One region of the Niabella sp. CPT15-335-S11 genome, then DNA from elsewhere that is predicted to be linked to it. Evidence: riboswitches for the same ligand, from Rfam matches in the RefSeq annotation. Region 1 holds a riboswitch; the other holds the start of a gene.

Region 1 (14,940 bases):
TTTTCGCACGGGAAATTTATGAGAAAACGAAGATCCCCATCGGGCTGATCCATTCATCCTGGGGAGGTACTATTGCCGAGGCCTGGACGAGCTTTGAAACCCTCAGATCGCTCCCTGATTTTGCGGCTGCAGCCACGGCAATACACAATTCGCCAGTTAGCGCGGCCACAATTGATTTTCCGGCAGCGCTAAAAAGCTGGGAAAATAACCTGAAACAAAAGGATCCAGGTTTTAAGGGAGGGAATCCCGGATGGGCCGCTGGTAACCTGGATGTTTCAGCGTGGAAAACGATGAACCTGCCGGTGCTTTGGGAGAATGCAGGGCTGCCGGATTACGACGGTGTTGTTTGGTTCAGGAAGCAGATCCGGGTTCCGGAATCCTGGAATGGGGAAGATCTGGTATTGAGCCTGGGTCCTGTAGACGACCAGGATATTACCTGGTTCAATGGTCATCAGATCGGTGCCACAAATCTTTACAGCACGGCCAGAGTATACAAAGTACCAGGTAGCCTGGTCAAAAAAGGTGAAAATACAATTGCGGTCAGGGTTTTCGATACCGGCGGAGGCGGGGGAATATATGGTGATGCTGCAGATATGTTTATCAAAAATAAAAAAGGTGATAAGATCAGTCTTGCGGGGACCTGGGTATATCAGCCTTCTTTTTCAATGAAAGAAGTTCCGCCGCGGCCGGCGGATCCATCAACCCCAAACAGGCCAGCCGTATTGTATAATGCAATGATCAATCCAATTATTCACTACACCATTCGCGGAACTATCTGGTATCAGGGCGAGGGTAATGCGCCAAGAGCCTATCAATACAGGACTTTACTGCCTGCGATGATCACCGACTGGCGGCAGAAATTCGGAATCGGCGACTTTCCGTTCTATATTGTTCAGCTCGCCAATTTTATGAAGAGGGCAGAAAATCCTGGGCCTTCCGCCTGGGCAGAACTTAGGGAAGCCCAGCTTTTGACGGCTGAAACGCTCTCCAGGTCTGGGTTGGCCGTAACCATTGACATCGGGGATGCGCTTGATATTCATCCCAAGGACAAGCAGGATGTGGGTAAGCGGCTCGCTTTGATTGCATTGAATAAAGTCTATCATAAAGGGAATGAATATTCGGGTCCTTTATACCGGTCGGCTAAAGTAGAAGGTGATGCCATCCGTATTCATTTTGATCATGCAGATGGGCTTCAGGCCAGGGGCGGATCGCTTCATGGATTTAGTATTGCCGGAAAGGATCGCAGGTTCTATTGGGCCGATGCAAAGATCTCAGGAAAAGACGTGCTTGTGTCTTCGTCCCAGGTAAAGGAACCGGTTTCGGTTCGCTACGGTTGGGCCGATAATCCTGATGTTAATCTCTTTAATGGCGCTCAGTTGCCTGCTTCACCCTTTCGGACCGATTCCTGGGAAGAATCTACTTTTGGTAAGAAGTAACATCAGAACCCAAGCGTTACACCAAAATTCCAGTTGATCCCTGCCTGCGGGAAATAGTAATTTTCCGTGGTCATTGTTCCGCCGTACCGGTAAGAGTAAGTGTAACCGTTGTTTTCGTATTTCTTATCAAAAAGGTTGTTTACCATTAAAATAAAACTCGATTCTTTAAATAATTTCCCTGATCGGTGATATCTTAGTCTGACGTCGCTTAATGAGTACGGGTTGATACTCCTTAGTCTGTTAGATGCGTTGTCCAGGTATTGACGGCTCACATACTTTTCGACCAGGTCCAGAAAAAAATGATTTTTCTGTGAGGTGGCGGTAAAGGGTTCGAATGTAACGGTCGCGCCCGCGATGGTATTAGGTGAAAATGCAATGTCGGTTTTGTGTAAATGCTCCTCAATCTGTCCGCCCTGATCATAGTTGTCTGCGTATTGCGTCAAATCGCTGATCTTATTTTGGCTGAGCGTGGCATTTCCCTGGACCTGGATCCAGTTGGCAGGTTTTAAAGATGCGGTCATTTCGATTCCGGCCCGGTAGCTGTTCTCCACATTGGTACGTACATAGGCGCCTACATCATTTATCTTCCCGGTGAGTATAAGCTGATCTTTGTATTTCATGTAGTATCCGTTGATGCCCGCCTGAAACCCGGAAGACTGGAAGTTGTAACCAACCTCGATGTCCTGTAGTCTTTCCGCTTTTGGTTTGTTAGCCGTTGAGGCTTCAAAATCATCCCGGTTTGGTTCCTTATTGGCAACTGCAAATGACGTATAGACCTTGCTGCTTCTGTTATAAGCATGTTTGATCAAATAGCTTAGGCCGACCTTGGGGTTAAAAAAGGTATAATGGTTGTCCGATTCGATACCGGGGTTTGTCCGAAAGCCGTGGATCAGATAATCCACATCCCGCACTTGCAGATCGCCAAAGGCAAAGAATCCAGAAAGAATCTGTTGTTCCAGCTTTGCAAAAAAATTGACATCTTTTTTGAGGGAAGTAAGACGGTACCAGCGGTAATCCAATGGAAAGCCCATTTCCGCCCATTTGACATATCCATAGTGTCTGCCGTCATATCGGGTAAGAGCTCCGCCCAGACTGATCCCTGTGTTTTTCTTGCTGTAATTGGCTGAAAAGACTGATCCGTAATAAAAGTTGTCCAGCCAGAGCTGCCTGGTGAGGTTTGTTGTAGTAAAGTGTTGGTTGCCGATGGTGAGCGTATCTGGTAGTCCATAATCAGAGAAAGTTTCCCCGGCTTTATATTCATTATAATATCCCTTTCCGCGGGTTAGAAATCCGCTGATGTTGGCGGTCCAGCTTTCACCGAATTTTTGATTGATAAATAGCTGGTAATAATCCTGCTGGTAATTGTCAGTCTGGTCGTTATAGTATTTGTTATCGCTGATTTTTCCCAGGGTGTTCGTTGTGCGGCCGATTGCATCCAGTTGCTTTTCATAATCTACCGGAGCCGATTTATCAGTATAGGAAGTACCAATCCCGTTCCACGCCTGGCCGGTTCTTTCCTTGCCTGTCATCAGGTTAAATTTAATCGCTGTTTTTTCATTGGCCGATCTCCAGCCCGAAATGAAATGTAGTGATTTCAGGTCGGAGAATGCCCGGTCGATATATCCGTCCGAGTTCAGTTTGGACAACCTGAGGTCGAACTGGAAGCCGTTATTCAGCAGGCCTGTATGGGCGAGCAGCGTGTTTTTCCAGGTATTAAACGATCCGTAAGCCGAGCTGATAGACGCGCCCGCGGCTTTTTGTTGATCCAGGTTTGAGATGTTCACCGAAGCTCCAAAGGCACCCGGGCCGTTGGTGGAGGAGCCCACGCCGCGCTGAACCTGGATGGATCCGGTGGATGATCCCAGATCCGGGATATCAACGAAAAATGTTCCCTGAGATTCCGGGTCGTTGACGGGGATGCCATTAAAAGTCACGTTGATCCGGGTAATATCTGTACCCCGGATCCTGAGTGAGGAGTACCCCACGCCAACGCCGTCATCTGAGCTTACAACGACGGAAGGGACCTGGTCGAGCAAGCCCGGCAGGCCCTGACCCAGGTTCTTTTTCTGAATTTCGGGGGAGCTGATGTTACTCGCGGCAAAAGGTGATTTCTCATTTACTCTGGTGGCCCTGACTTCTACGGGCGCCAGGATGTGAAAGCTGTCAGTCAGAACACTGTCTTTCTGAGCAAAAGATGTTGCAGCTGCCATAACGAGGCAGGCGGTCAAAAAATTCCTCTTCATTTGTTTTTTCATTAAAATGTTAAAAAAATGAGAGGGAAATGCTGAAAAAAGAAGGGATTTGAATTATTCCTTCCCTGCGCAGGCATTACCCTGATCAGGTTTGCGGGTATTATCTCAGCTTCAATCGACAACTGTCGAGATCTGCACCCCGGGAAACACTGAAGTTTTGTCCAGGTCCTTAAAATCTGGACGGCCGCAAAGTTAATAAATATTTCATCTTTCAACTAATTCTTTCACAAGCTCGCCACAGACATCAATTTGGGTTGCATTAATTTTTAGTAGCTCTCGCCATTTTTTAAAAGTATTCAGAAAAACGAAAAACATCAACAACATGGCTGAAAATGCTAAAACAGCTAATAAGTATTGTTGCTTTGGAAGGTAGACATTCTTAATTTGTTCGTAACCCGCCCAAAACGTAATGGTCGCCATAAAAACACCCGGAATAGCCGAAACCAACGCGTAGCCTTTCCTATTTAATCTAATCAACATGGTCGTACAAACGATCAACGCACACGCCGCTAAAAGTTGGTTGCTGATACCGAACAATGGCCAAATGCTACTGACATTTCCAGTATAAACCAGGTAACCCCAAGAAAATGTAAAAATAAAACTTGTAAAAATTATACCGGGTACCCAGTTCTTATCATTGAATCGGGGTATGACTTTCCCAAACATTTCTTGCAGAAAAAATCTCCCTACTCTCGTTCCGGCATCAATAGCAGTTAGGATGAACACGGCTTCGAACATGATTGCAAAATTGTACCAATATGCCATAACATCATCCATGAATTTTATTTTATTAAATATATGCGCCATTCCAACGGCAAGCGAAACAGCCCCTCCTGTCCGGCCATATAAGTCGATGCCGATCTTTTCACTGAAATAATCTAAGTCCGAAACTTTTAAATTCGGATTTTGCGAAAGGAAAATATCATATGTCTCTTTTGGCGTATTTATAGCGAAGTAGTCGCCCGGGATGAGCGTACAAGCAGCTATTAATGCCATTAATGCAACAAATCCCTCTACTAACATTGCCCCATATCCAACGAAGAGTATCTCTTTTTCATTTGTCAGCATTTTCGGCGTAGTACCAGTAGCTATAATAGCATGAAAGCCAGATATAGCGCCACATGCTATAACAATAAAAATGAATGGTAGAACCGGACCACCAATTACCGGGCCTCCGCCATTGATAAACTTGGTCATTGCAGGCATTTGAATCGTTGGGTGGACTAAGATTACACCAATTGCCAGCATTAGTATAGTTCCGATTTTTAGATAGGTTGACAAATAGTCTCTGGGCACCAGTAGCAACCAAACGGGCAACACAGAAGCTAAAAAACCGTAAATAGCTATTGCTATTGATATCGTTTCTAATTTCCAATGAAAAACACGACCGATCATGGGTATTTGGATAAGTTCATGGCCGCCAATAATAGACGAGATCAGTAAAACGACACCAACAATGCTTGCTAGTGCGACTCCCTTTTTTCGGAATCGCATAATCAACCCCATTATTATCGCTATTGGCATCGTTGCTATAACCGTAAACAGGGACCACGATGCTTCATGCATGGCACTGACACATGCCAGCGAGAGTCCTGCCAATGTTAAAACTAAAATGAAAAGAATTGCAAATCCTGCGATTAGCCCCGTCCCGTTGCCTATTTCTTTGCCAGCAATTGAAGCTAGACTCTGACCTTTATGACGGACCGAAGCAAACAAAACTACCATGTCGTGAACGCCGCCTCCCAGAACACAACCGATCAAAATCCATAACGCCCCAGGCAAATACCCGAATTGAGCCGCTAGAACTGGCCCTACCAGCGGTCCGGCTGCCGCAATTGCCGCGAAGTGGTGTCCGAACAAGACGTTCTTGTTTGTTGGAACATAATCCTTACCGTCTGAGAATTCAATGGCTGGTGTTGGGTTATTAGCATTTAGTTTTAATACTTTGCGCGCTATAAATATTCCATAATACCTATACGCGATGGCGAAAACCAACAAAGCGACAAAGACAAGGGTAAGTGCATTAGCGCCATTTAGGGCCTCCATTGAATAACGATTTAAATGGTGTGTATAGAATAGATCACGTTAACGAAACATCGACGAAGCATCTATTTCACTTTGCGATTTAAGCTCAAGGTTTGTCGGCACCTGCCAGGAAAGACTCCTTTTCACCGAGATGTTAATTAGTTCTGAAATGCGCTCTCTAAAATTTGCCCTTTCGAAAAAAGATTTTTTTTGAGTCGGTTGTAAGGAACATCTTGGACAGATGTTTTATTATTGATTGCCAGTACGGCAGCGACACCAGAAGATTGACCTAAAATCATGAAAACGGGTTCCATCCGAATGGACCCATAGGCGATATGACTCGCGCTAACGCAGACGGGTACGACTAGATTAACACACTCTTCTTTTTTGGGGATGATTGAACCGTACGAGATCTGATAAGGCTTACCCGGATGTATGCCCACATCACCCTCATTCTGTACAAATCCCTCATCGTTTACAAATCTTTGAATATTATGTGAGTCCATGGTATAGGATCCCATGCCGATAGGGTCTGGTACTACTCTTGTTCCAAGAACGTCATTTTCTGTGGTCACATAAACTCCTTTCATTCTGCGGGCTTCCCTAATATAAAGTTGATGAGGCCAATTATCATTATCAACGAACTCATCTTTTGCTAATCCCCACGCTTGCATTTCCTGGCGAATCTTCTCCGGCACACGTTTATCATGAGATACAAAGTACAACAACCCCTTTTGATAATTTTTATGATCTTCGATTATTTCTCTCCTCCTTTCATAATTGGCGTCGGGATAATCATAGTTCATACCAATATAATCACTACTGAATGGGCCGTGATTATTCGTATCAGTTTTCTTATTTGGAATGACATCAAATTTAGAGAACCATTCATTCCAGCCACTCGCAAACACCCTGGCCAATAATTCATATTTGTCGGGATCATATCTTTCAGGTTTTTCAAATGGACGCAGGTTTTCTTTACAGTTGCTCATACATAGACGAAAACAATAGGCCTGAATTTTATTATCTCCTGAACAATTAGGTGCAATTTTTGCCGATGAAATGAAAGGCAAGAGTCCGCTTTCAGCCTTGCCAGGTACCACGTAGGGATCGATTTTCGATTTAAAATAATGACCATGATGATATACGCCATTCTGGACTCCATTCCATTTTTCATTATAAACTGAACAGGCTTCCCTTCCAACAGTATATTTGACATTTGACGCTGCCATTAGATCACCTTCGTACGTAGCATCAATAAAAACTTTCCCTTGAAAGACTTTTCCTGAAAGTGTTGAAATGGACGTGATCTTTTTATTCTGAGTTTTTACACCTGCTTCCCTGTCTAACCATTCATCTCTATATACAGTAATTTTATAATCTCTTATGAAATCTTCAAATACCTTCTCGGCTACGTGTGGTTCGAAAATCCACATTGTTCGGTTTTCGCCGTCAATTGCCGGTGTACCTTGCCCTTTATTCCCGTACTCCGATTTTTTCTGCCATTTCCAGGCCTTATCCATATTATAATGCAACCAAATCTTATGATAGAATTCCCGTGCCAACCCGCCGATCACTGATTTATCCCCCGTATCCGTAAATCCTAACCCTCCCGAGGTTAACCCACCCAAATGCTTATCCGGCGAGACTATTATTACTGATTTTCCCGATCTTGCTACTTCAACGCCTGCAATGACTGCAGCGGCTGTTCCTCCGTAAATAATTACATCAGCACTATGAAATGACTTCGTTCCCCAGGATAAAGAGGGGACGATCAATAGCCATAGAATGAAAACTTTACTCATATGTTATTATCATTTTATTTCTACTTCCAGGATTTGTTTATCGGCAAGGATTTTTGATTTTAAAACGTTATAGTCCAGGTCCTGCACCGTTTTTTTGCTGTCAATTGCCAGGGACGCTGCCGTAGCGGCTGATTGTCCTAACACCATAAAAACTGGTTCCATACGTATTGAACCAAATGCTATGTGAGTTGCACTCACGCAAACTGGAACTAACAAGTTTACACATTCAGATCTCTTTGGTATGATAGAGCGGTAGCTAATAGGATATGGGTATGGCACAGGTGCCTCTACATTTCCTTCGTTCTGTACGTATCCATTAACATCAACATAGCGATTAACATGGTGGGAATCCATACCATAGGCACCCATTCCGATTGGATCGTCCACAGTATCTATCCGTTCACAGTTCCTTTGGGTCATTATATAATCACTTTTCATCCTCCTGGCTTCCCTGATGTAGAGTTGCTGTTGCCATCCATCTCTTCCATTCTCATACTCATCTTTACAAGTTCCCCACTTGGACATTGCCTCCCTGACTTTCTGCGGAATTCTTGGGTGATTTGCCAGTGTCCACATCAGGCCCTGCTGATAATCACGATGTGCTTGTCTGATTTTTTCCCGTTCTTCATAACTTCCTTCGGGATAATCGTGATTTTGACCGATAAAATCAGTTGAAAAGCCCTTTTGATTGTTTGTGTCGGTCTTACGGTTAGGCATTCGGGAATTAATCCAGGGAATTAATGGGTCCCCGTAAGAATACATCTTTTCAATCGGTCCTGGCGCTGCTTCGTAATTTCTAAATAGTAATTCATAATTCAAGTCATTGTAATTAGCGGGTTTTCTAAAAGGTATTCGATTATCAGGGTGATCGGTCAAGGTCATCCTAAAGCAATACGCCTGAATATCTTTATCGCCCTCACCATCGACGCCTGGTCTGCCATTCTTGATATATGGTAATAGCCCGCTTTTAGGGTCACCTTTAATTTTATACGGGTCAACACGATCTATAAAATTGTGGTTAAATCCATTTCGAGAGATCGTCCATTTAAGCGTTCTTCCAATTTTGTTTGCTTGTACCCCATTTAAGGTTTCTCCGAATTCATGGTTCGACTCCCGTCCTACACTGTAAGTTACTCCTGCGGACGCCATTAAATCACCTTCATAGGTAGCATCGATGAACATTTTGCCTGAATAAACGATCCCGTTTTCCATTTCAATAGAAACGATACGAATTCCATCTTTTTTCACGCCATTTTTTCGGTTCAATTTCTGATTATAGATCAATTCGACGTTTTCTGATGCTAACATATCTTTGTAAACCGTCAGCGCAGCCGATGGCTCAAAAGTCCACATGGCATCTTCTCCCTTTTCCGTCCTTGTTTGTCCGTCATCCATGTATTCCTCTCGTTTTTGCCATTTCCAGTTTTTGGGGTTATCATAAAATCGGCGGATCCTCTGATAAAACTCCCGTGAAATCCCCCCGATTACATACTTATTCCCAATATCAGTTTGGCCAAGGCCACCTGTTGTCAGGCCTCCGATCCTATTGGTTGGCTCAATTAATGCCACTTTTTTACCCATTCTGGAACTTTGAATAGCGGCAGAAATACCGGCGGACGTACCTCCGTAAACTACAATATCGTAGGTTTTCTGCCCTTGAGAAACGGCATCTAACTTATATAGTAATAATGATACAAATAATAAAATGTAATATCTGAAATTCATACAACGATCATTTTAATGTTCTTGAAATTATTCCCAACCTGGATTCTGTGTCAATTTAGGGTTAGTCTGTCTTTCAATGTAAGGAATCGGCCACAGATAATCTTTCGCTTTATTAAAAACTCTTCGGTCTACAAGCCTCATTTTAAAGTCTGCAGATTCGCCTTGAGTTGCGATCGGGATCCCTTCATAAAATGCCGAACCATAATCATCAATCCTGGGAGCTTTGTCTGGATAGGCTTTTTTCATTCGGCCCAATAGAGGCTGGTTCATAACAACTTCCGCTATTTTCCATCTTCTTATGTCAAACAGGCGTAGCCCCTCACCTGCGAATTCATATTTGCGTTCTCTGTAGACCGCGTGTAACAATTTTTCTGGATCCAGCGTAGTAAGGGGGGGCATATTAACTGAAGGTCGTTGGCGCACTTTATTTATCGCGGCCAGTATGGATTCATCAATCTGGCCCGCTTTTATTTTAGCTTCAGCATACGTTAGGAGGACTTCAGCATACCTGATCAGGATCGTATTTGTCTCACAGTTATTCATGTCTAATCTGTTCTCAACGTTTGCATATTTTCGCCAGCATAACCCGGTAAAAGTTGCATAAGCATGTGTTGCTTCTAGATTTTTGACTCGTTTTCCTGTGAGATAATTCCAGCACATCAGGCTATCGCCATGTGTTTCAAACTGAAATCCCAGAAACTCAGAACCAGGTACCGCGAGCGTATAGCCAAGTCTGGGGTCACGATTATCGAAAGGTTTTTTGGGATTGAATAGCGGAGACTTGTCGATTGGTAACCCATCTGTACATTCCCAGGAATCTGCGAGCTGGTAAGCAGGTTTTTTATTTGTGTGTGCAAGAGCATTTCTGGAGCCGAAGAGACGGTACAATGAATGCACTTGGGTACCGATAAGGTATTGAACGGAAAAGATAATCTCTTTGGAATTTTGACCTTCGTCCCTGAATAGTTTTGGATAGCTGTTTTCAAGACTATATTGGCTTCCTTCAAGTTTCATTACCTCCGAGCTGGCCGAGATTGCGTCGTTCCACCTTTCATTATATAGTGCCGTCCTCGCTTTAATAGCCAAGGCTGCACCTTTAGTTGCGTGACCTGATGTTGGATTGTTAGCAACTGGCAGGTTAACTGCCGCTTCGGTTAATTCTTTTAAAATAAAGTCTACTATCTGAGCTTTTGGCGTTCTGGCTTGTTGGGAGGTTTCTAGTGTTAGTACTTTGTCTACCAAGGGAACATCTCCGTATAATTCAATTAAATAGGAATAATACAGCGCCCTCAAAAACATGGCTTCTGCTTTGATTCGATTATAAGTGGCGTCGGCTACGGAAGCTTTTCCTCTTTGCATATTTTGTATCAGATAATTACATTTGGCGATTCCCTGATAAAACGAGGCCCAATAATTTTGAGCGGTTCCGTTTGTGGCGTCCGCTGATCCCTGGGCAATTGATTGCAGGGCATTAGTATTTCTATCATATCCAATATCGGACGCTTCTTCTAATGCCAGGAAAAATGTCATCGTTTCATGATTTGTCCAAAGCGCGGTATAGCAACCAGCGAGTGCCATATTCATTTCGGTCTCACTTGCCAGGAAAGTCTGATCTGAGGGCGCATTTAAAGGATACTTTTCCAGATAACGAGAACAGGAAAGGCAAACGCAAGTCACCAAAAAATATATTGTTAATTGTTTCATTGTTTTTACGTTTATGTGTTTTAAAATTTCACATTTACCCCCATACTTATAGTTTTTAATTGAGGATAAAATCCCCCATTTCCCACCGGAGCTTCTACGTCAAATCCGTCCCAGAAGCGATCTAAGGTGAAAAGGTTATCAGCGCTTACATACAACCGTAATTGGTTCACAGCGTTCCTTGATAAAAGAGAATTGGGGAGAGTGTAGCCTACCTGAATATTCTTTAAACGCATATAAGCTGCATTTTTCATCCAAAAGGACGAATTCTGCATATTATTTGTTTCATTAAAAGCAAGTCGTGGGAATTTCGCATTTCTGTTTTCCGGCGTCCAGTTATTTTTGTGTTGCTCCTGAACAGTACCACCTTCAACGAATGTCTGGATACCTTGCCCATAGAGGTAACCATTAGCTTTGCCGATGCCCTGTAATAATATATTTAAATCGATGTTCTTGTATTCTCCAAAAAATGAGAAGCCAAAGGTATATCTGGGTATAGTCGTTCCGATAATGACTCTGTCTGATGAATTAATTACGCCGTCACCATTCTGATCCTTATACTTAATGTCTCCTGGTCCAAAGGCGCCATACTGGGTCGCGAACAAATATTTGCCGGAGGCATCATAGTCTTCAGGTTGGATATAGCCAATTGCTTCCAATCCAAAAAGGGAATACATCTCCTGCCCCTCTCTGTTAACTGTTAACCCCGTTTCGTTTATTCCCTTAATATCAATGATCTTATTTCTAACATCGGATAGATTAAAGGCAACGCGATAGTTAAATTTCTTGATATTATCATTGTAAATGATGCCCAGATCCCAGCCTCTGTTTTCAACTTTCCCGGCATTCTGTTGTGGCGCGCCCATCCCAATAATTAAAGGAATATTTAAAGGGAGTAAAATATCATCTGTCAATTTTTTATAATAATCGGCTGTCACATTAATTTTCCTCCAGAACGTCAAATCCATGCCAATATTAGTTACGGTAGTTGTTTCCCAGGTAATGGATGGATTAGCCATGTTTGTTATTCCTGCGCCTGAAGAAACCTGTTTATTAAATACGTACTTCAGCCCGAGATTCAGGTCGGAAGAAAAAGGATAATTATTCCCTATATTTTGATTACCCAACTGTCCCCATGATCCGCGGATCTTAAGATCGCTTATCACATCTTTCAGGGAATTCCAAAAAGATTCTTCGGAAATTCTCCATCCTGCGGAAAAAGATGGGAATACTCCCCACTTATGTCCTTTTGCAAATCTTGAAGATCCGTCATATCTGATATTAGCTTCAAATAGATACTTATCAAGGAAGTCATAATTTAACCTTCCAAAATATGATTGTAAGGCCCAGTCAGAGGCCCACCCATTAGCCTTTTGGTTATCTTCTCCACCTGCGCCTAAGATTGGATAATCAGGAAACGGAAAGTTCTCTCTATAACCCTGTAAACCGGTATTCTTTAAATCTTCCTGCTGGTACCCCACGAGCAACTTTACGCCATGTTCCTTAAATGTTTTTTCAAAAGTTGCGGTTGCGGTAAGGAGGTTTCTCATATATCTGTCTGTCTGATCAACAAGTGAACTTTTCTGAGGGGCTCGGTAATAAGGTGAGCCATCATACTTATATGTTTGTACGACTTTGGCAAAGGAATTATAATGGGTTTCGTAATAATTAGGAGAATAGCTTCCATTCAGGGTTAACCAATCCGTTGGCTTATAGATCAACTTAAAATTGAGCGTCGCGGAAGGGTTATCTACTTTTTGTAATCCTCCGTCATTGGTAAATGCTATAGGATTATCACCGTTCCAACCCTCACCCCATTGGCCAGTTGAAAGTCTTCCTGCCTGATTAGCTGGAATCCTGCCCATCCAATGGAAGGCGTCGCCCCGGGAAGGAGCAAGCCGCTTTGTCATCGCAAGGTGAGCATCTATCTGCGCACGAAGTTTGGTGGATATTTCGAGATCGTTATTCAAACGGACTGTATATCTTTTGAAATTTGAATTTTCAATAATTCCATTCTGATCCAGGTATCCGATATTTGCTATTGTTCGTACTCGTTTTGAACCGCCACTTAAGGTAACATAGTGATTCTGAATCAACCCATTGTTCGTTAAGGTCTGCCCAATCCAATCGGTATCGGGATATTTATCTGGGTCAGTCCCCATATTTTTTATATACTCACTGATATATGCCTCTGAATATAACGGGGACTTACCGAGGTTTGTGTAAGCTTGATTAGTCATCCGCATGTGATCAATCGCATTCACCATGTGAGGCAAATCGATGGGGCTCTGTTTTCCAACATACCCATCATATGAGACGCTGAACTTGTCAACCTTAGCTCGTTTCGTTGTAATAAGTATTACACCGTTGGCTGCACGCGAGCCATAGATCGCCGCCGAAGCGGCATCTTTTAACACGGAAATCGACTCGATCATATTTGCATCGATATTATTAATTCCCATTTCGATTCCGTCAACCAATATAAGGGCATTATTGTTTCCTAGTGTGGTTTTTCCCCTAATGCTAATAGTGCCGCCGTCTGCCCCAGGCTGGCCGCTCCTTTGTGTAACTGAAACGCCTGGAATTAATCCTTGTAGTGCTAACGAAGTCTGGGCGACTTGTCTCTTTGTCATATCGTTTACGGATACAGACGATACTGCACCAGTTAGGTCCACTTTTCGTTGGGATCCGTATCCTACAACAACCACCTCCTCCATTTTTTGATCGATAGAAGTAAGAACAATAGAGGGGTTGGTGTTTTCTTTAATGGCTACTTCAATGTTTTGATAACCTACTCTTGAAATAACTAACACCGCGTTATCATCTTTTACATTTAATAAAAAACTTCCATTTTCTGAAGTGATGGTTCCGTTTGTTGTTGCTTTTTCAATGACACTTGCTCCGGCAATAGGATTGCCAAGATTATCAGTTACGCTGCCTCGTATGGGTAAATCAGCAAAGATGTTTTTGCCGATAATGACAAAAAAACCATCATTTATTTTTTTATAGGAGAACTGGGTAGTGTGCAGTAACTGTTGCATGACATAGTCTATAGATGCATCTTTGGCATACAAGTCGACTTTCTGCTTGTTCATCGCAACGCTATCTGTATAAAAAAACCTGTATTCATAATCAAGTTCTATAGCCTTGATAACAGTAATAATCGATTTGTTTCTTAAATCCAGGTTTATTCGTTTCTGTGAGGAGCTATTAATGGCAATACAGTGGAAGGAAGTTAAAAATATTAGAAAAACAGTGAGCTTCATTATCAGTATGTATTTGATAATCAAATTTCCCCGCCTAAAAACAGCAAGGCAATCAATCTTTTTCATAAATTCGTTAAGATTTTGATGATAGAATATTGCTGGTGGCAATTTTTTTAAAGTCATTATCGTGGGCGGAATATGTTACAAGCATTTTCCGCCATTTTGTTGGTAGGGTACTCAAGTTTCTTTCATTTGCAAGTAGTTTAAATTAGTATTGTTTTTTAATAAATTGTAACGCTCTCATTATCAATCTTATATCTCAACCCTGATGACAGACGAAAGGATTCTAATACATCAACGAGTTTTTCGTTTTCGATCGTGCAAGTGAATTTTCGCTGTAAAACTGGTGTGTGAGAAATTTTAAATTTCACTCCATACCAATTTTCCAAAATCGGGATCATATCTATTAATTTCTCCTGCTCAAACTTTAATTTATTTTTGGTCCATTGGGTTTCGATAATTCCGGAATCAATTGTACTTGGGACGATTTTCAACAACGAAAACTGAGGTATATTACCCGTTGTTTTTCCAGATGTATCTCTTGTGGAGTAGGAATTCTGAACTACCAGTTTCTCATTCGGGGACAAAGTGATTTTTTCATTATTCTTATTTTTTAATAGCACGTCTACAGCCCCTCTCACCAAAGTTGCCTCCGTATTTATTTCATTTTTATAAGCCCGCACATTGAAAGCTGTTCCTAAGACCTTAATGTCCATTGTCTCTGTGTGTA
Region 2 (14,940 bases), 150 kb from region 1:
TGCAGGGGAACTCAGTGAGCGGAACAGTTACGCAGAGCGATGGGAAGAAATATACTTTTAAAGGAGTACGGGCGCCCCTGATGAAAAGATCCAAGGCCCCTGTATGGGGAACTCCTGTAAAGTTGTTCAACGGCAAAGACCTGAATGGCTGGCATACGGTTGGAGGTCAGAATCAATGGGTGGTGAAGAACGGAGTTCTTGCTAACAGTAAAGCCGGAGGCAACCTGATTTCAGACCGGAAATTTGAAGATTTCAAGCTGCATGTTGAGTTTCGCTATCCGAAAGGAAGCAACAGTGGTATTTATTTAAGGGGAAGGCATGAGCTGCAGATTGAAGACAGTCCGGCAGACGCCCATCCGTCTAATGTTTTGTTTGGGGGAATTTATGGATTCCTGACCCCGGGCGAAATGGCAACCAAGGGCCCTAATGTATGGCAGTCCTATGATATTACTTTGATTGGAAGAATGGTAACCATCGTTGCAAACGGCAAGACCATCATCAGCAACCAGGAGATTCCGGGGCCAACGGGTGGGGCGCTGGATAGCAATGAGGGTGAACCTGGACCTATCTATTTCCAGGGTGATCACGGTCCGGTTGAATTTAGGAATATCATCATCACCCCGGCCAAATAACTGGTCAGCAAAAAGACTCAAATGAAGGGGATGCGAAAGCTATCTGCCGAGATCCCGATTGCTGAAACCCAGTGGCAGCAAGTCTTTGGCGTTGCTGATCAGATACACCTCACCTTCGAGACCCGAGAGGATCAAACGGATGGGTTTACCTGCTCTGTTCTCGTATTCAGTTAATGCCTGCCTGCACATACCGCAGGGCGAAATGGGATGATCGCTGCTGCCATCTAACGCGTGATAGGAGACAGCCATCGTTTCAATAGGTTCATCGGAATATTGAGTACCAACGCTCGCGAGCAGTGCCCGCTCAGCACAGATACCTACGGGATAGGATGCGTTTTCCTGGTTCGTTCCTATGATCGTCCTTCCGTTTTCCAGTCTGGCCGCACAGGCCACATTAAACCTGGAATAAGGGGCATAAGCTTTAGCAGTGGCTTCCCGGGCCAGTTTCAGCAAACGTGCATCTTCTTTTCCTAATTCATCCATGTTACTGTACACACGGTAGGAAAATTGAAAATTTTGTTCTCTCATCGGTCAAGTTATTAAAACAATTAAATATCACCATTGAGCGAAATTATTATTTCCAGGAGGAACCTATACAAAAATTCACTGCACCTCCGGCTAATTTCGCAGAAGGGTATTCAGACGAAAATGCCCCTCTCTACAGAAAGGGGCATATAAAGTTACGTCGTTTTACTTAATAATCCGGAACAGGCGTTTCCACCTTGGGCCATTTTCCCAGCTAAACCAGATCAACGAAGCCTTTCCAACCACGTGATCCTCGGGTACAAATCCCCAGAAGCGGCTGTCCTGCGATTTGTGCCGGTTATCGCCCATCATCCAATAGTAATTCATTTTAAAAGTGTACTGATTCGTTACGGCGCCATTGATGTAAATCTTCCCATTTTTAACCTCCAGACTATTTTTCTCATAAGTTCTGATACAACGGCTGTAATAGGGCAGGTTTTCAGGTGTGACCGTAATGGTTACTCCCTTTTTTGGTATCCATACCGGACCATAATTGTCGGGCGTCCATTTATGCAGGGTGTCATAAAATGGGAACAACGCGGTTGATATCATCGCATCCGCCGGGAAGATATCTTTCGTTATCGTTGAAACATCAACGACTGGTAATTTTTTCAGAATTTCCAGTTCCTTCGGCGTCAGGTTTACCTGGTAGGATCCATCATGAAACATATTAAAATCTGAACTGCTGCTTTCCAGGTTCAGTGAAATCCCGGCCTCACGGAGGAAGTCAGGATCAATCGTTGCGTTATTCTTGGTCCGGAAATTATAATAGGTTGCCGACGTTGGAGAAAGAAACGCAGGTGCATTGTTGATGTACACATTACCATTGACGATCTTCAGCGAATCACCGGCAATACCCACGCAACGCTTGATATAGTTGTCGGTCTTGTCAACCGGATGCGCCACCACCGGGAATTGACCTGGATTATTCAGCACTTCCTGATCGGAAACAGATCCTTCCGCAGCTCTTCTCTTTATATCATAGTAGGGATTTGCCGATTCAAAACCCGGCGCATGGATAACGGTATCACCCGCAGGGAAGTTGAATACCACACAATCATTTCTTTTTACCGGGTTTGCAAACCAGCGGATATAAGGCAGTTCCAGCAGAGTGGTGTAGGATTTAGTATTCAGCCCCGGGATATAATTATGAATAAAGGGAACCGACAACGGTGTGTTGGGTACTCTTGGACCGTAACTTAGTTTACTTACAAAAAGGTAGTCATTGATAAGCAGGGTTTTTTCCATAGAGCTTGAAGGGATTACATAGGCTTCAAAAATAAACGTGCGGATCAGCGTAGCAGCCACAATGGCGAAAATACCTGCGTCAACCCATTCGCGCCAGGCCGGCTTACGGTGTTTTTTCACACCTTCGGGTCCGATGAACCGGGCGTCTTTATTATGAGCCAGCCAGGGGAAATAAAATGGCGCTAATAGCGCAGCGGCAGTATGATCAGCGAAGGAAAATCTGCAAAATACTTTGGCGAATTCAATAAAAGTGCCGGGTGTAATAAACCAGCCAACAACAGGAATGAATTGCCAGAAGACCCAGTGCTTTGGCCTTTTCGTAATCTCCTGCATCACCCAGGTGTTGTAAAATGGAACCCAGGCTTTCCAGGAAGCCTGACCCGCTTTCTTGAACAAAAGCGATAAACCGTAAGATGGGAGAAAGACAAGCAGGAAACTGATCAAATAAATAACGAATAAGTGATGAAGCGGCATGTGAACTTTTTTAATGGACAAATTTATTATAAATCAATGAGAAAGGGGTAAAACCCGAACATTTAACTATTTTAGCCGCAAAACAGCTTAACGATGTTCAGGAAGTTTATTTTGTTGATGGTGCTGCTGCCAGGACTGGCGCCGTTGTTTGCACAGGATTCTGTTTTGGTCAAAAACCTCGTAAAGGACGCATTCGAACATTCCCAGCTCGAAAGGTTAGCGACCGAACTAATGGACGGAATCGGCCCCAGGCTCGTAGGTTCGTCGAAAATGAAAAAATCGCAGGACTGGATTATGGATTCCTACAGGAACTGGGGCATTCCTTCGGAAAACCAGACCTGGGGGCAATGGAGGGGCTGGGAGAGAGGTGTATCGCATGCGGATATGCTGCAACCCTGGGTCAAAACCCTTTCAGGAACTCAACTTGCGTGGAGCCCCGCGACGCCCAAACAGGGGGTGACAGCGGAAGTAGTGATCCTGCCGGATGCTCCGGACTCCCTGTCCTTTGCGCGGATGCTACCACAGGTGAAAGGCAAACTGGTTCTTGTCAGTATGCCCCAGCCAACCGGCCGGCCAAATGATAATTGGGAGAAATATGCCCGCAAAGAAGCGTATGAAAAAATGAAGCTCGACAGGGAACAGGCTGAAGCGGCCTGGCAACATCGTATCCAGCGTTCAGGCTTCAGCGCTCGTAATATCGTTCTGTCACTTGAAAAAGCTGGTGCAGCCGGAGTGATCAGTTCTAACTGGAGCCGCACCTATGGCGCGAATAAAATCTTCGGCACTGTCGCAAAAAAAATTCCTGTGTTTGATGTGGGACTGGAGGATTATGGATTGATTTACAGGCTGGCAGAAAACGGAAAAAAGCCTGTAGTCCAGCTTTATGCTGAATCCAAAAAAACGGGCATGCAGCCTGCTTTCAATACCCTCGGAACGATAAGGGGCAGCGAAAAACCGGGAGAATTTGTGATACTCTCTGCGCACCTGGATTCCTGGGATGGTGGCACCGGGGCCACGGACAACGGTACCGGCACCCTGATCGTCATGGAAGCCATGCGACTTTTGAAAAAATGGTATCCTTCTCCTAAACGGACGATACTGGCGGGGCATTGGGGCAGCGAAGAGCAGGGCCTGAATGGTTCAAGAGCTTTTGTAAAAGATCATCCTGAAGTGGTTGAGAATATTCAGGCAGTGTTTAACCAGGACGGCGGAACAGGCAGGACAAACTTTATCAACGGAGCTGGATTTTTGAATGCCTATGATTTTCTGGGAAGATGGCTGCGCGCCATCCCACCGGGCATTACTGACATTGAAACTGCATTCCCTGGAACGCCCTCGGGAGGTGGTTCGGACAATGCTTCATTCGTTGCAGCGGGTGTGCCCTCCTTTTACCTGGGGACCAACAATTGGGATTACGGAACGGTGACCTGGCATACGAACCTGGATACCTATGATAAGATCGTGTTTGATGAACTGAGGCGAAGCGTGGTGGCAACCGCGATCCTGGCCTACATGGCCAGTGAAGATCCGGATCGGGCATCCCGTGAGAAGAGACGCCTCAGCGATAAAAACAGCCAGGGTCAGATCATTTCATGGCCACCGGTAATGGACCCGGTACGAAAGGGTGGTGTTGAATAAAAACGGTGTAGGTTATTTTTAAAGCGCTTGTGGAGCCGACTACACAATCCTCTGTTCACTGTTTAGTAATAAAGGTCGCCATACAGTGATTTTTATTCAAGCAGTTTGAATCCAGTCGCGGGATTATTTAATTCCGCATCCCACTTGCTGACTACCGGCGCTTCCAGTTCTTTTTGCCGGTATTCGTCGGGAGACATAATGGGAATGCCACTGATGATGGGATAGTATCTGTGACAATGGGTGCAGGTCAACACTCCTTCAATGACCTGCCCGTTCAGATCACGGCTTATAATCTGAAGTTCAAGATCTTCTCTGTCAAAAGGGCAACAAAGTTTATTGATTGTCTCGAGTCTCATGGTTGTTTATTTTTTATTAATCCGGAAACATATTCCCGGGTTGTGGCAGCAACGTCATCTGCGGTCATAATTCCTGATATGACAGCCACGCCATCGAATGGAATATCATAAAGCTCAGGCAAGTTTTCCGGCCTGATACCGCCTGCAACAAAGAATGGAATATCTGTCATGGCGCGGGCCTTCCTCACTGTTTCAAATTTTACAATTTCACATTTCCCCGCGGAAGGAGATGGGAACATGGAACAAAAAGAAATATAGTCAAATTTCAGTTCATTTGCCTTTGTGATGACCGACAAATCATTGGAACAGGTGACTCCCTTCAGGAACGGCCTGTTGACTTGCATTTGGATCGTTTCAAAATCATCGGGAATACTATCGAAGTGTACGCCATCCGCTGGCAGTGTTTTTAGTAATGCCCAATGGTCAGTTACCAGGACAGGCACCTCATAAGTATGGCAAAGATTGATGATCTCGCTGATCGTGCTTAGCTCCGCCTGTTCTGTATGGTAAATCTGCACAATGGCTACCCCGTTCCCGAGCGCCGTTCTCATTTTTTGCATCAGCAGCGCTTTATCAAGCAGTGCATCCACGATCAGATATAGGCCACCTTTTATTTTCATTTAATTCCAATGTTCATTTAAAGCGCGAAAAAAAGCTTCCCAATAAGGATCCCTTTCAGGGTAATTGAGTGATGCTGATTTTCCCTCTTTGGTTACCATAAATTTTCCTTCCCGTTCCGGGGTTAGTTGGCCGATAATGCCCGACCGAATTCCCGACTCCGCCAGCTTCCGGATCAGTAGAGCTGCTTTTCCTTTTTCTACGGCCATCAGCATAGATCCTGCTCCAATGCAGTACAGCGGGTCCAGCGAAAAAAGACCAGCAATCTCCCTGACGGCTTTTCCTACGGTGATTTCCTTTTCGTACAGGGTTACGCCGTTGCCCGATGCTTCAGCCATTTCGTACACTGCGCCCAAGACGCCACCCTCCGTAACATCATGCATAGCCGTCACTACCCGTTCAACCTGGTTTAGTCCGCCCGCAATAAGCCCTTCGGCCAGTGCAGTGGTGCGCTCAAACAAAGCTCTTCCTGCGTCCAGGATCTCCGGCCCAAGTTCAAGGCCGACTTTATTCGGGAAACTTCTCGCAAGAATGGACATCGAAGAAATGGCGGCCTCTTTGGTCATCAGAATCAGATTGCCAGCTTCGGCTTTGTCGGATGTAAGGATTCGGCTTTTTTCTGCTACCGTAAAAAAAGTTCCGCCGCCCGCCAGTGTGGATTGCTGCCCCTCTACAAAGGCGGTATGACCGCCGGTGATACTGACGCCGGTTTCTTTGCAAAATTGATGAATATATCTCCAATAAGTGATAAAATCACTTTCCGGAATACCCGCGGGCAGATTCAGCACAAACTGCGCAAATTGCGGTCCGAAACCTGTTGTAGCCATATCGTTGGCCATCAGGTGTACAGAAAGCCAGGCGGATTCCCTAAGTCCCAGCGATGGAATGTAGGAGAGGGGGTCGCTCGTCACCGCCAGAGCCTTGTCGCCGACAAGGTCTATCACGGCAACATCCACGCCAAATGCCGGTCCGGCCAGAACCTGGTCGCATTGTTCACCAAGAAACCCAGTGAATATATTTTCAAAGGCCGGTTTATTGATTTTCCCCTGTTTCATGAGTTCGGTCGTTGAACGCGATGTACAATCCAAAGAAATCGCCCAGCGGCAGACTCCATTGCTGCACAGGGAACCATTTAGGTAAACCTGTGCAGGTCCAGGAGATTGAATAGTGCCGGCCCTTAAGCGCTTCTTCGATGATGCCGATGAGCTTGTGGGGTGTGTAAAATGTGGCCGTAACGTAAAAAGGATTCTTTCCAAAAGCCTGCTGGATCCTTCTTCTGAAAAACTTCGGTGTGTTCCGGTTCATCATACCCATGGCAATCCCATATTTCGCGACGCGGGAGGCTTCACGGATCACCTGGACGGGGTCTTTGTAATACTCGAATGTGGTGATGAAAGCAAGGGCATCAAAGCTCCCGTCTTTGAAAGGCATGTGATGCGAATCTGCCATGACCAGGTCTCCCTCAAAAAGGTGCACCGCCTGCCCAAGCATAAAAGGAGAAATATCACCCCCGGTGGCTTCAATGCCAATTTGCTGCCACCACCTTGTAAACCGGGTCGTGCCGCAACCAAATTCCAGCAGGGTTTTTATTCGCTGATCGGCAGAAACCAACTGTTCCATCACCTTCTTTTGCCATACTTCCGCCCTTTTGTATCTGCCCTCGTACCATTGCTCATAGGTATCTGTGAATTCCCGGTTGAAGAACCATTCCTTCCGGTTCTGCCAGTTCACGACTTCCTGCCTGATCAATTCTTTTTCCATAATCTCAAAAAAAAACCGTCAGGCGGTGTAAACACTGCCTGACGGAACAATAATTTAATAATATATTCGAAACTGTTGCATTTCTTACGCTGGCATTATCCAGATCAAGTTTTCGGGTATTATCTCAGCTTAAAGTAGAAGCACCCCGATGCGCTAATTATCGAAGATACGAAATTCGGAGCAAGTTTCAAAATAGCGAATTTTGCGGCCGGATTTCGCTAAACACCAAGTTATCTGCCTTTCCGCGGAGCTCGTTTGACAGGCGTGGTTTTTTTTGGAACCGTCGTTCTCCCTGCCGGCTTTATCTTGGATGCGGACAAATTATCCGCCAGTTTTATGGCCTCATAAGCATTGATGATGCCTCCACTGACACAGAGGTCTGAAAATGGAACATCCTGATTTGCGCCGGGGATTTTTACTTTTTTTGTTGGTTTGCTTACCGTCTGCATGATTATTTGCTTAACCTGAAGGGCGCTTAATCCCGGGTAATAACTCATGATGAAAGCTGCCATACCCGCTACTACCGGTGAGGCCATGCTGGTTCCCTGTTGGTTTTGATAGGTATCTCCTCCCGGAACCGTGGAATAAATTTTCACGCCCGGCGCAAAAACGTCAACATCTTTCTTCCCGTAATTTGAGAAAGAAGCAACCAGTCCGCCGGCTTTTTCATCACCGCTGGCCCCAACGGTGATCCACGTCGCAGGCCGGCTTCCATCCAGATATTCAGCCGAGGGATAATTAAAAGTAGTATCCACGTCTTTAGCATCATTTCCGGCGGCATGTACCAATAATACGTTCTTGCCAACCGCATAACGAACCGCATCATCCACCCATTTTTTCTCGGGTGAAAATCCTTTTCCGAAGCTCATATTAATAACCCTGGCGCCATTGTCCACCGCGTAACGAATTGCCAGGGCAATATCTTTGTCGTGCTCGTCACCATCGGGAACCGCGCGGATGCTCATCAGGCGGACGTTATCGGCCACGCCGTTCATACCCTTGCCATTGTCCCGTTCCGCGCCAATGATACCGGCCACATGGGTGCCGTGCATCGCGGCGTCTTTACTTACATATACGTTTCCGTTGCCATAAAACCGGTCATTCAAATCATCGTAATTATCCTTTACGACCATCGCCCTGTAGGCGGGTGGTGCCTCTTTGCCATTATTGACCTTGTCCACATCTTTCTGAACTTCTGACAGAAGCTGCGTGTTGGAAATTTCATCGTTCTCGTTGCCTTTGCAGGTTTGGATCATAATTTCTCTTACGTATCTGGAATTAATCGTAGGCGGGTTATATGACTGAAGGTCCTTGCAAGTGTAAACATCCTTCTTAAGATCCTTCCGGATAGTTTCATCACCCACTTTAAGCGCATCTGCCATACGAATCATTACGGCACTTTCCGAAGGGTCCATATGGTCCTTGAAAACGTCAGACTTTGCCCTGAGCCAGGTAGTATAATCGGCTTTGTCGCGTGCGGGAATTTCAGACGGAGATTTACCATCGAACCTGCTTTTCCATTTCCAATAGAGGCGCGCTGCCTCAAATGAGTCCTTGTCCACGTTTTCCTTGCCATCGCGGCTGCCCAGAAAATTCCATCCGTGAACATCATCGATATATCCGTTGTGGTCGTCGTCGATGCCGTTTCCCGGGATCTCCTTCGTGTTCACCCAGAGTACGTCCTTCAGATCCTCATGGGTTGTGTCAATACCCGAATCAATAATCCCGACGGTCACCGGTGTACTTTTCAGACCCTTTGATTTAACAAATTCATAGGCTTTGTCCATGCTGATCCCGTAAAACCCATCTTTTTTCAGATCCAGCAAATGCCATCCATGCGGTAGACTTTCCTGCGCAATAGCTCCAGTGGACAACAGTACGAGCAACAGGAACCCGGCTGTTTTCTTCAATATTCCATTCATAATATATATACCATTTTTAAGGTTCGCAAAATTAGACATATAGATGATAACTATTTCTTAAACATGGATTTTGAAAAAGTTTGCGGACTAGCACAACATTCAGGTCCCGGAAGATTTTTGCCGGCCTTTTTCGAGCGTTTCGACTCAATACTGTTCCTGGTCGTTCGGAAAATCACCCGTTTTTACGTCCTTGATATATTGCTGCACCGCCTGGCTGGACAGTTCATAGAGATTCAGATACTGGCGAAGGAATTTCGGGTGAAATTCCGTGTTAATACCCAGCATATCATGCATTACCAGTACTTGCCCATCACAGTATTTCCCGGCGCCAATACCAATCACGGGGATTTGCAGGCTCTCAGTGACCTCCTTTGCCAGCCCGGCCGGGATTTTTTCCAGCACCAGGCCAAAACATCCTGCTTGCTGGAGCAGCATGGCGTCATTACGAAGTTTTTGTGCTTCCTCCTCTTCTTTTGCCCTTACGGCATAAGTACCAAACTTATAGATCGATTGCGGCACAAGACCCAGGTGGCCCATTACCGGAATGCCGGCTGATACGATTTTTTTCACCGAATCGAGCACTTCTTCACCGCCTTCCAGTTTGACGCCATGAGCGCCGGTTTCTTTCATGATCCGGACGGCCGAGGCAAGTGCAATTTCCGAGTTCGACTGGTAGGATCCAAATGGGAGGTCCACCACTACCAGGCACCGGGGTGCTCCCTTGATCACCGAGCTGGCATGGTAGATCATCTGGTCCAGGGTGATCGGCAGGGTGGTTTCGTGCCCCGCGAAGACGTTGGACGCCGAGTCGCCCACCAGAATAATATCGATTCCAGAGGTATCGATAATGCGGGCAAACGAAAAATCGTAGGCAGTCAGCATGGCGATCTTTTCGCCCGACTCTTTCATTTTCTGTATCGTGTGGGTGGTTACCCGCTTTATATCCTTATTGACTGGCATGTTTTTTATATTTGGATTACTTAAATATTTACAAACCGGAAGAAAGAAAGTTGACCGTGCAATATTTTGAGGACCATAATCGCCGTAAATAATACAGCATTAATTCCCGCTCAATGCATTCTTTACAACTTCGTCATACAATGCGTGGATCAGACCGTCTGCGAGTCCGATCTTGGGGACCAGAATTTCAGAAGCTCCCGCCCACTTCATCACATTATTATAAATTAAAAGCGCCGGAACAATCACATCGGCCCGATCCTCGCGCATTTTGAAAAGACTCATCCTTTCCTGCAGATTCAGGCTGCTCAGTTCTTTATAGTAATCGCGCAAAAGTTCAACAGTGAGCAATTTCCCTTCTTTTCTCTTAGACAAAGAAAAAATCTTGTTGATATTTCCACCCGACCCGATCGCGGTGATTTTTCCCGAAGGTTTTGTGGAGGTGCGAATAAAGTTTTTCATTTCGCCCCATTGGGATTCATTCACCAATTGTTTCAATATACGAATAGTTCCAATATTGAAAGACCGTTTATTGGTCAGTTCGCCGTTATTGAAGATCATCAGTTCCGTGCTTCCTCCCCCCACATCTATATAAAGGTAGGTGTTGTCCCGGGCGAGGCTGTCTGTAATATGGTTTTCATAGATCAGCGAAGCCTCGGTCTCTCCGGAGATCACCTCAACTTTTACACCTGTTTCTTTTTCTACGCGATCCAGGATCACCTTAGCATTTGATGCTTCGCGCATGGCGGAAGTGGCGCAAGCCTTAAGATGTTTCACTTCATATGCTTCCAGCAGGTGTTTATAGGCCTTGATCGTGCTGATGAGATGCCTGGCTCTTTTTTCCGATATTTCGCCGTTCTCGAACACATCAAATCCAAGCCGGAGGGGTACCCTGACCAGGTTTGATTTAATGAATTCCGGCTTGTTCCCTTTCGTCAGCGTTACATCCGTGATCAGTAACCTTGCCGCATTACTTCCAATGTCAATAGCTGCCAGTTTCAATGTTATATGATTTGTTCAATAGATAATTATACGTTTCTTCCTGTGATCTGATCCTCACAGTTCCGGATCTGACGTAGTGATTGCTCAGTTCATTATCCAGTATGCGGGCTTTGACATTGTCTCTCAACTGGATATTTAAAATATCGATCAGCTCCTGTTTTAATTTTTTATTAGTTACCGGGCAGGTCGCTTCTACCCTGTGTTCGAGATTGCGGACCATCCAGTCTGCGGAAGAGAGATAAACCTTTGGATTCCCTTTATTATGAAACACCCAGACCCGCGCGTGTTCCAGGTATTCATCCACAATACTTACCGCAGTGATAGGATGTTTGTATCGCGGGTTTTCAGTGAGCATACAGAATATACCCCTTACAATCAGTTTTACTACCACCCCCGCAATGGCAGCTTCATGCAACTTTTGGATCAGGATGGTATCTGCCAGGGAGTTCATTTTGAGAATGACTTCGGCACGTTTGCCTTTGATGGCCTGTGCAATTTCCTGGTCCAGGAGGTTGATTAACATAATTCTGACGTAATGCGGACTTGGTATAATGGTTTTGCACCTGCCCAGGTAATGAGTGCCCGTCCTCGGATTTTCCAGGAAGCTGAAGATCCTTTTGATATCGGCCATGATCTTGCGATTGGAAGTCAGCAGACAGTGATCGCCATAGATCCGGGCGGTTTTCTCATTCATGTTGCCGGTGCTTACAAAACCATACTCAATGATTCTACTGTGCAGACGTTTCCTGATCACACAGATCTTGGCGTGCACTTTCATATTCTGAATACCTGTAAGGACTTTCACGCCCACATCTTCAAGCCGGGTTTTCCATTCCAGGTTGGCCTCTTCATCAAACCTGGCCCGGAGTTCCAGCATCACGGTAACATCTTTACTATTTCGCGCCGCGTTGATCAGGGCGTTGATAATTTTGGATAGAGGCGCCAGCCGGTAACAGCAGATTTTGATCGAAACAACATCCGGGTCGAAAGCGGCTTCACGAATCAGATCAATAACCGGAGTGAAACTATGGTATGGAAAATCCAAGAGTATATCCCGGTGTAGGATCACATCCCAGATTCGTTTGTCTTCGAGTAACGGATGATCGATTGGTTCTTTTCTTTTGGTTTTATCTTCGAACACCTGCTCCGGGAAATCCATAAAATGCCTGAAATTATGAATACTCCCTCCCGGGATCAGATTATCTTGCTTCGACAATCCGAAACGTTTCATCAGGTAATTGAGCAGGTCCTTGTCTATATCTTCATCATAGGTCAGCCGGATAGGTTTACCCTTTCGCCGGTTTTTCAATCCTTTTTCCAGTTTCTGAACAATGGAGGAAGTATCGGCATTATCAATATCCAGTTCTGCATCGCGGGTGAATTTGAAAATATGCCCGCTAAAGCTATCATAACCAAGAAACGAAAAAATATCCGGCAGGTTAAATTTAATTGCATCTTCCAGGAGCATGATATCGTGCTGGCCCGGTTTTGAAGGTAACAGGATAAATCTGCCCACGGCGGATACGGGTATTTCAATGACCGCATACTTCCGGTCGGACGGGTCGTTTTTTTTGCTCATGACCACGCCCAGGAAGATTGACTTATCCCGCAGGTTTGGAAATTTGGTGATATTCCCAATCATCAGGGGGATGATATTCGGACTGATTTCAGTATCATAAAAATTCTGAATGAATTTCTTTTGCTGGGATGTCAGCCGGTTCGCCGATTTCAGAAATATATTCTTTTTGTTCAGCTCCTTCAATACTTCCGCCCAGACTTTTTCAAACTCATCCTGCTGGCGGGCGATCAGATGCTGAATCTGGTTCAGGATCTTTTTGGGATTTTTTTCAGGGTGCATGTTCAGCTTGGTCTCAATCTGAAGCATCCTTTTCAGGGAAGCCACCCTGACCCTGAAGAACTCATCCCGGTTATTTGAATAAATAGCCAGGAATTTTACCCGTTCTTTCAGGGGTACAGCAGGATCGGCCGCTTCCTGCAGTACACGCTCATTGAAGGATAACCAACTTACATCCCGTGGAATGATCTTCAGCATAAATCTCCCGATTTACCAACAAATTAAAAGAAATATTCCGATAACTCTCGGGAATTGGTAATCGAAGATTTGAAGAGAGGCAATACATTTTTTAATTCGGGACCTTTATGGAAAAACATAAAGAAGGAGAAAAGCGGGAAATAAGGCGGAGGTTTGGCGCAGGAATATTAATAACACCCTTTTACAATTCTGGATTTTCTGATGAACTTTATTTACCTTTGATTTTTAATGAAGCTTTCCACCAGAAATTTGCTCGGTATCAAAGACCTCACGAAAGAGGATATCTTCCTATTTCTAGATACAGCCACTCAGTTCAAGGAGGTTTTACAGAGGCCGGTTAAGAAGGTTCCGTCGCTTCGTGATGTTACCATCGTAAATCTGTTTTTCGAAAATTCAACCCGTACACGCATTTCATTCGAACTGGCTGAGAAGAGACTGTCAGCGGACACCATTAATTTTACAGCTTCGGGATCTTCGGTGTCAAAAGGGGAGACCCTGCTGGATACGGTCAACAATATCCTGTCCATGAAAGTGGATATGGTCGTGATGAGGCACAGCGCATCGGGGGCGCCTCATTTTCTGGCTAAACATATATCTGCCGCAATTGTCAACGCGGGCGATGGCGTGAATGAACATCCCACCCAGGCGTTGCTGGATGCTTTTTCAATCCGGGAAAGAAAGGGAAAGCTCGACGGTATCCGGGTCGCTATTATCGGGGATATTTTGCACAGCCGGGTGGCCCTCAGTAATATTTACCTGCTCAATAAGATGGGAGCTGAGGTCACTGTTTGCGGTCCCCCCACGTTAATTCCCAAATACATCCACGAGGCATTTGGGGTCAATGTCAGCTATAACCTCCGCGAAACGCTGGAGTGGTGTGATGTTGCCAACGTGCTCCGGATTCAGCTCGAAAGGCAGAACCAGGTACTGTTTTCTTCACTCAGGGAATACAATTTGTCTTACGGCATCTCCCGTAAGTTGCTGGAAAGCCTGAAGAAAGATATTGTGATCATGCACCCCGGACCGATAAACCGGGGTGTTGAGCTTGACAGTGATGTTGCGGACAGCGGGCAGTCGATCATCCTGCAGCAGGTTGAAAATGGTGTGGCCGTTAGGATGGCGGTCTTATATTTATTGTCGAATAAAAATCAGTGAGGTTGCAAAGCAGGAAATGGAACAGGTTCCGCACCGGGCGAGCGACCATTGGACCCGAAATAAATTTGAATTTATAAACTCATTTTGCACATGCCGAGAATTTGTCTGTTTCCCGGGACTTTTGATCCGATCACCCTGGGGCATGAAGATATTATAAACCGGGCTATACCCCTCTTTGACAAAATAATTGTGGGTATTGGTATCAACACTACGAAAGCCCCCATGTTCACCGCCGAGCAGCGTCTGGACTGGATCAATACAATCTATAAGGATCATGATGTGGTGGAAGGCGCCATCTATGAGGGTCTGACCATCGATTTCTGCCGGGAGATCGGCGCCAAATTTATTCTGCGGGGTATTCGATACGTCAGCGATTTCGAATATGAAAAGACTATTGCGGATGCCAATCGAACGATGGACAGGAGTATTGAAACTATTTTCCTGACCGGCGAGCCCAAGTACACTTCAGTGGCCTCCACGATTGTGCGAGACATCATCAAAAACCATGGTGATGCCAGTCCTTTCCTGCCTGATGTAGTGTTTAGAACGCTTCCGAAGCTAGGTTTTTGAATTCAATGTGGAGACAATAATCTGAACAT

The links. A riboswitch is a leader RNA that binds a small molecule or an ion and turns the genes downstream of it on or off. The one in region 1 is predicted to bind thiamine pyrophosphate.
Region 2: linked by a shared signal. The riboswitch ahead of AC3WS5_RS07915 (class I SAM-dependent methyltransferase) and the one ahead of AC3WS5_RS08565 (TonB-dependent receptor) in region 1 are both predicted to bind thiamine pyrophosphate.

The regions. Positions count from the first base shown of each region.
Region 1 covers NZ_JBYTEI010000002.1:461,837-476,776, reverse strand. Annotated here, with positions in the region: gene AC3WS5_RS08570 (sialate O-acetylesterase) at 1-1,436, shown strand, start outside; gene AC3WS5_RS08565 (TonB-dependent receptor) at 1,439-3,679, opposite strand; TPP riboswitch at 3,734-3,840, opposite strand; gene AC3WS5_RS08560 (carbon starvation CstA family protein) at 3,893-5,734, opposite strand; gene AC3WS5_RS08555 (FAD-dependent oxidoreductase) at 5,872-7,518, opposite strand; gene AC3WS5_RS08550 (FAD-dependent oxidoreductase) at 7,528-9,243, opposite strand; gene AC3WS5_RS08545 (RagB/SusD family nutrient uptake outer membrane protein) at 9,271-10,947, opposite strand; gene AC3WS5_RS08540 (TonB-dependent receptor) at 10,968-14,333, opposite strand; gene AC3WS5_RS08535 (FecR family protein) at 14,432-14,940, opposite strand, start outside.
Region 2 covers NZ_JBYTEI010000002.1:314,005-328,944, reverse strand. Annotated here, with positions in the region: gene AC3WS5_RS07950 (3-keto-disaccharide hydrolase) at 1-632, shown strand, start outside; gene AC3WS5_RS07945 (cytidine deaminase) at 672-1,160, opposite strand; gene lepB (signal peptidase I) at 1,323-2,879, opposite strand; gene AC3WS5_RS07935 (M20/M25/M40 family metallo-hydrolase) at 2,973-4,517, shown strand; gene AC3WS5_RS07930 (Trm112 family protein) at 4,610-4,873, opposite strand; gene AC3WS5_RS07925 (thiamine phosphate synthase) at 4,870-5,493, opposite strand; gene AC3WS5_RS07920 (AIR synthase-related protein) at 5,494-6,546, opposite strand; gene AC3WS5_RS07915 (class I SAM-dependent methyltransferase) at 6,524-7,252, opposite strand; TPP riboswitch at 7,317-7,410, opposite strand; gene AC3WS5_RS07910 (S8 family peptidase) at 7,483-9,174, opposite strand; gene panB (3-methyl-2-oxobutanoate hydroxymethyltransferase) at 9,319-10,134, opposite strand; gene AC3WS5_RS07900 (Ppx/GppA phosphatase family protein) at 10,234-11,133, opposite strand; gene ppk1 (polyphosphate kinase 1) at 11,114-13,186, opposite strand; gene AC3WS5_RS07890 (aspartate carbamoyltransferase catalytic subunit) at 13,415-14,341, shown strand; gene coaD (pantetheine-phosphate adenylyltransferase) at 14,432-14,911, shown strand.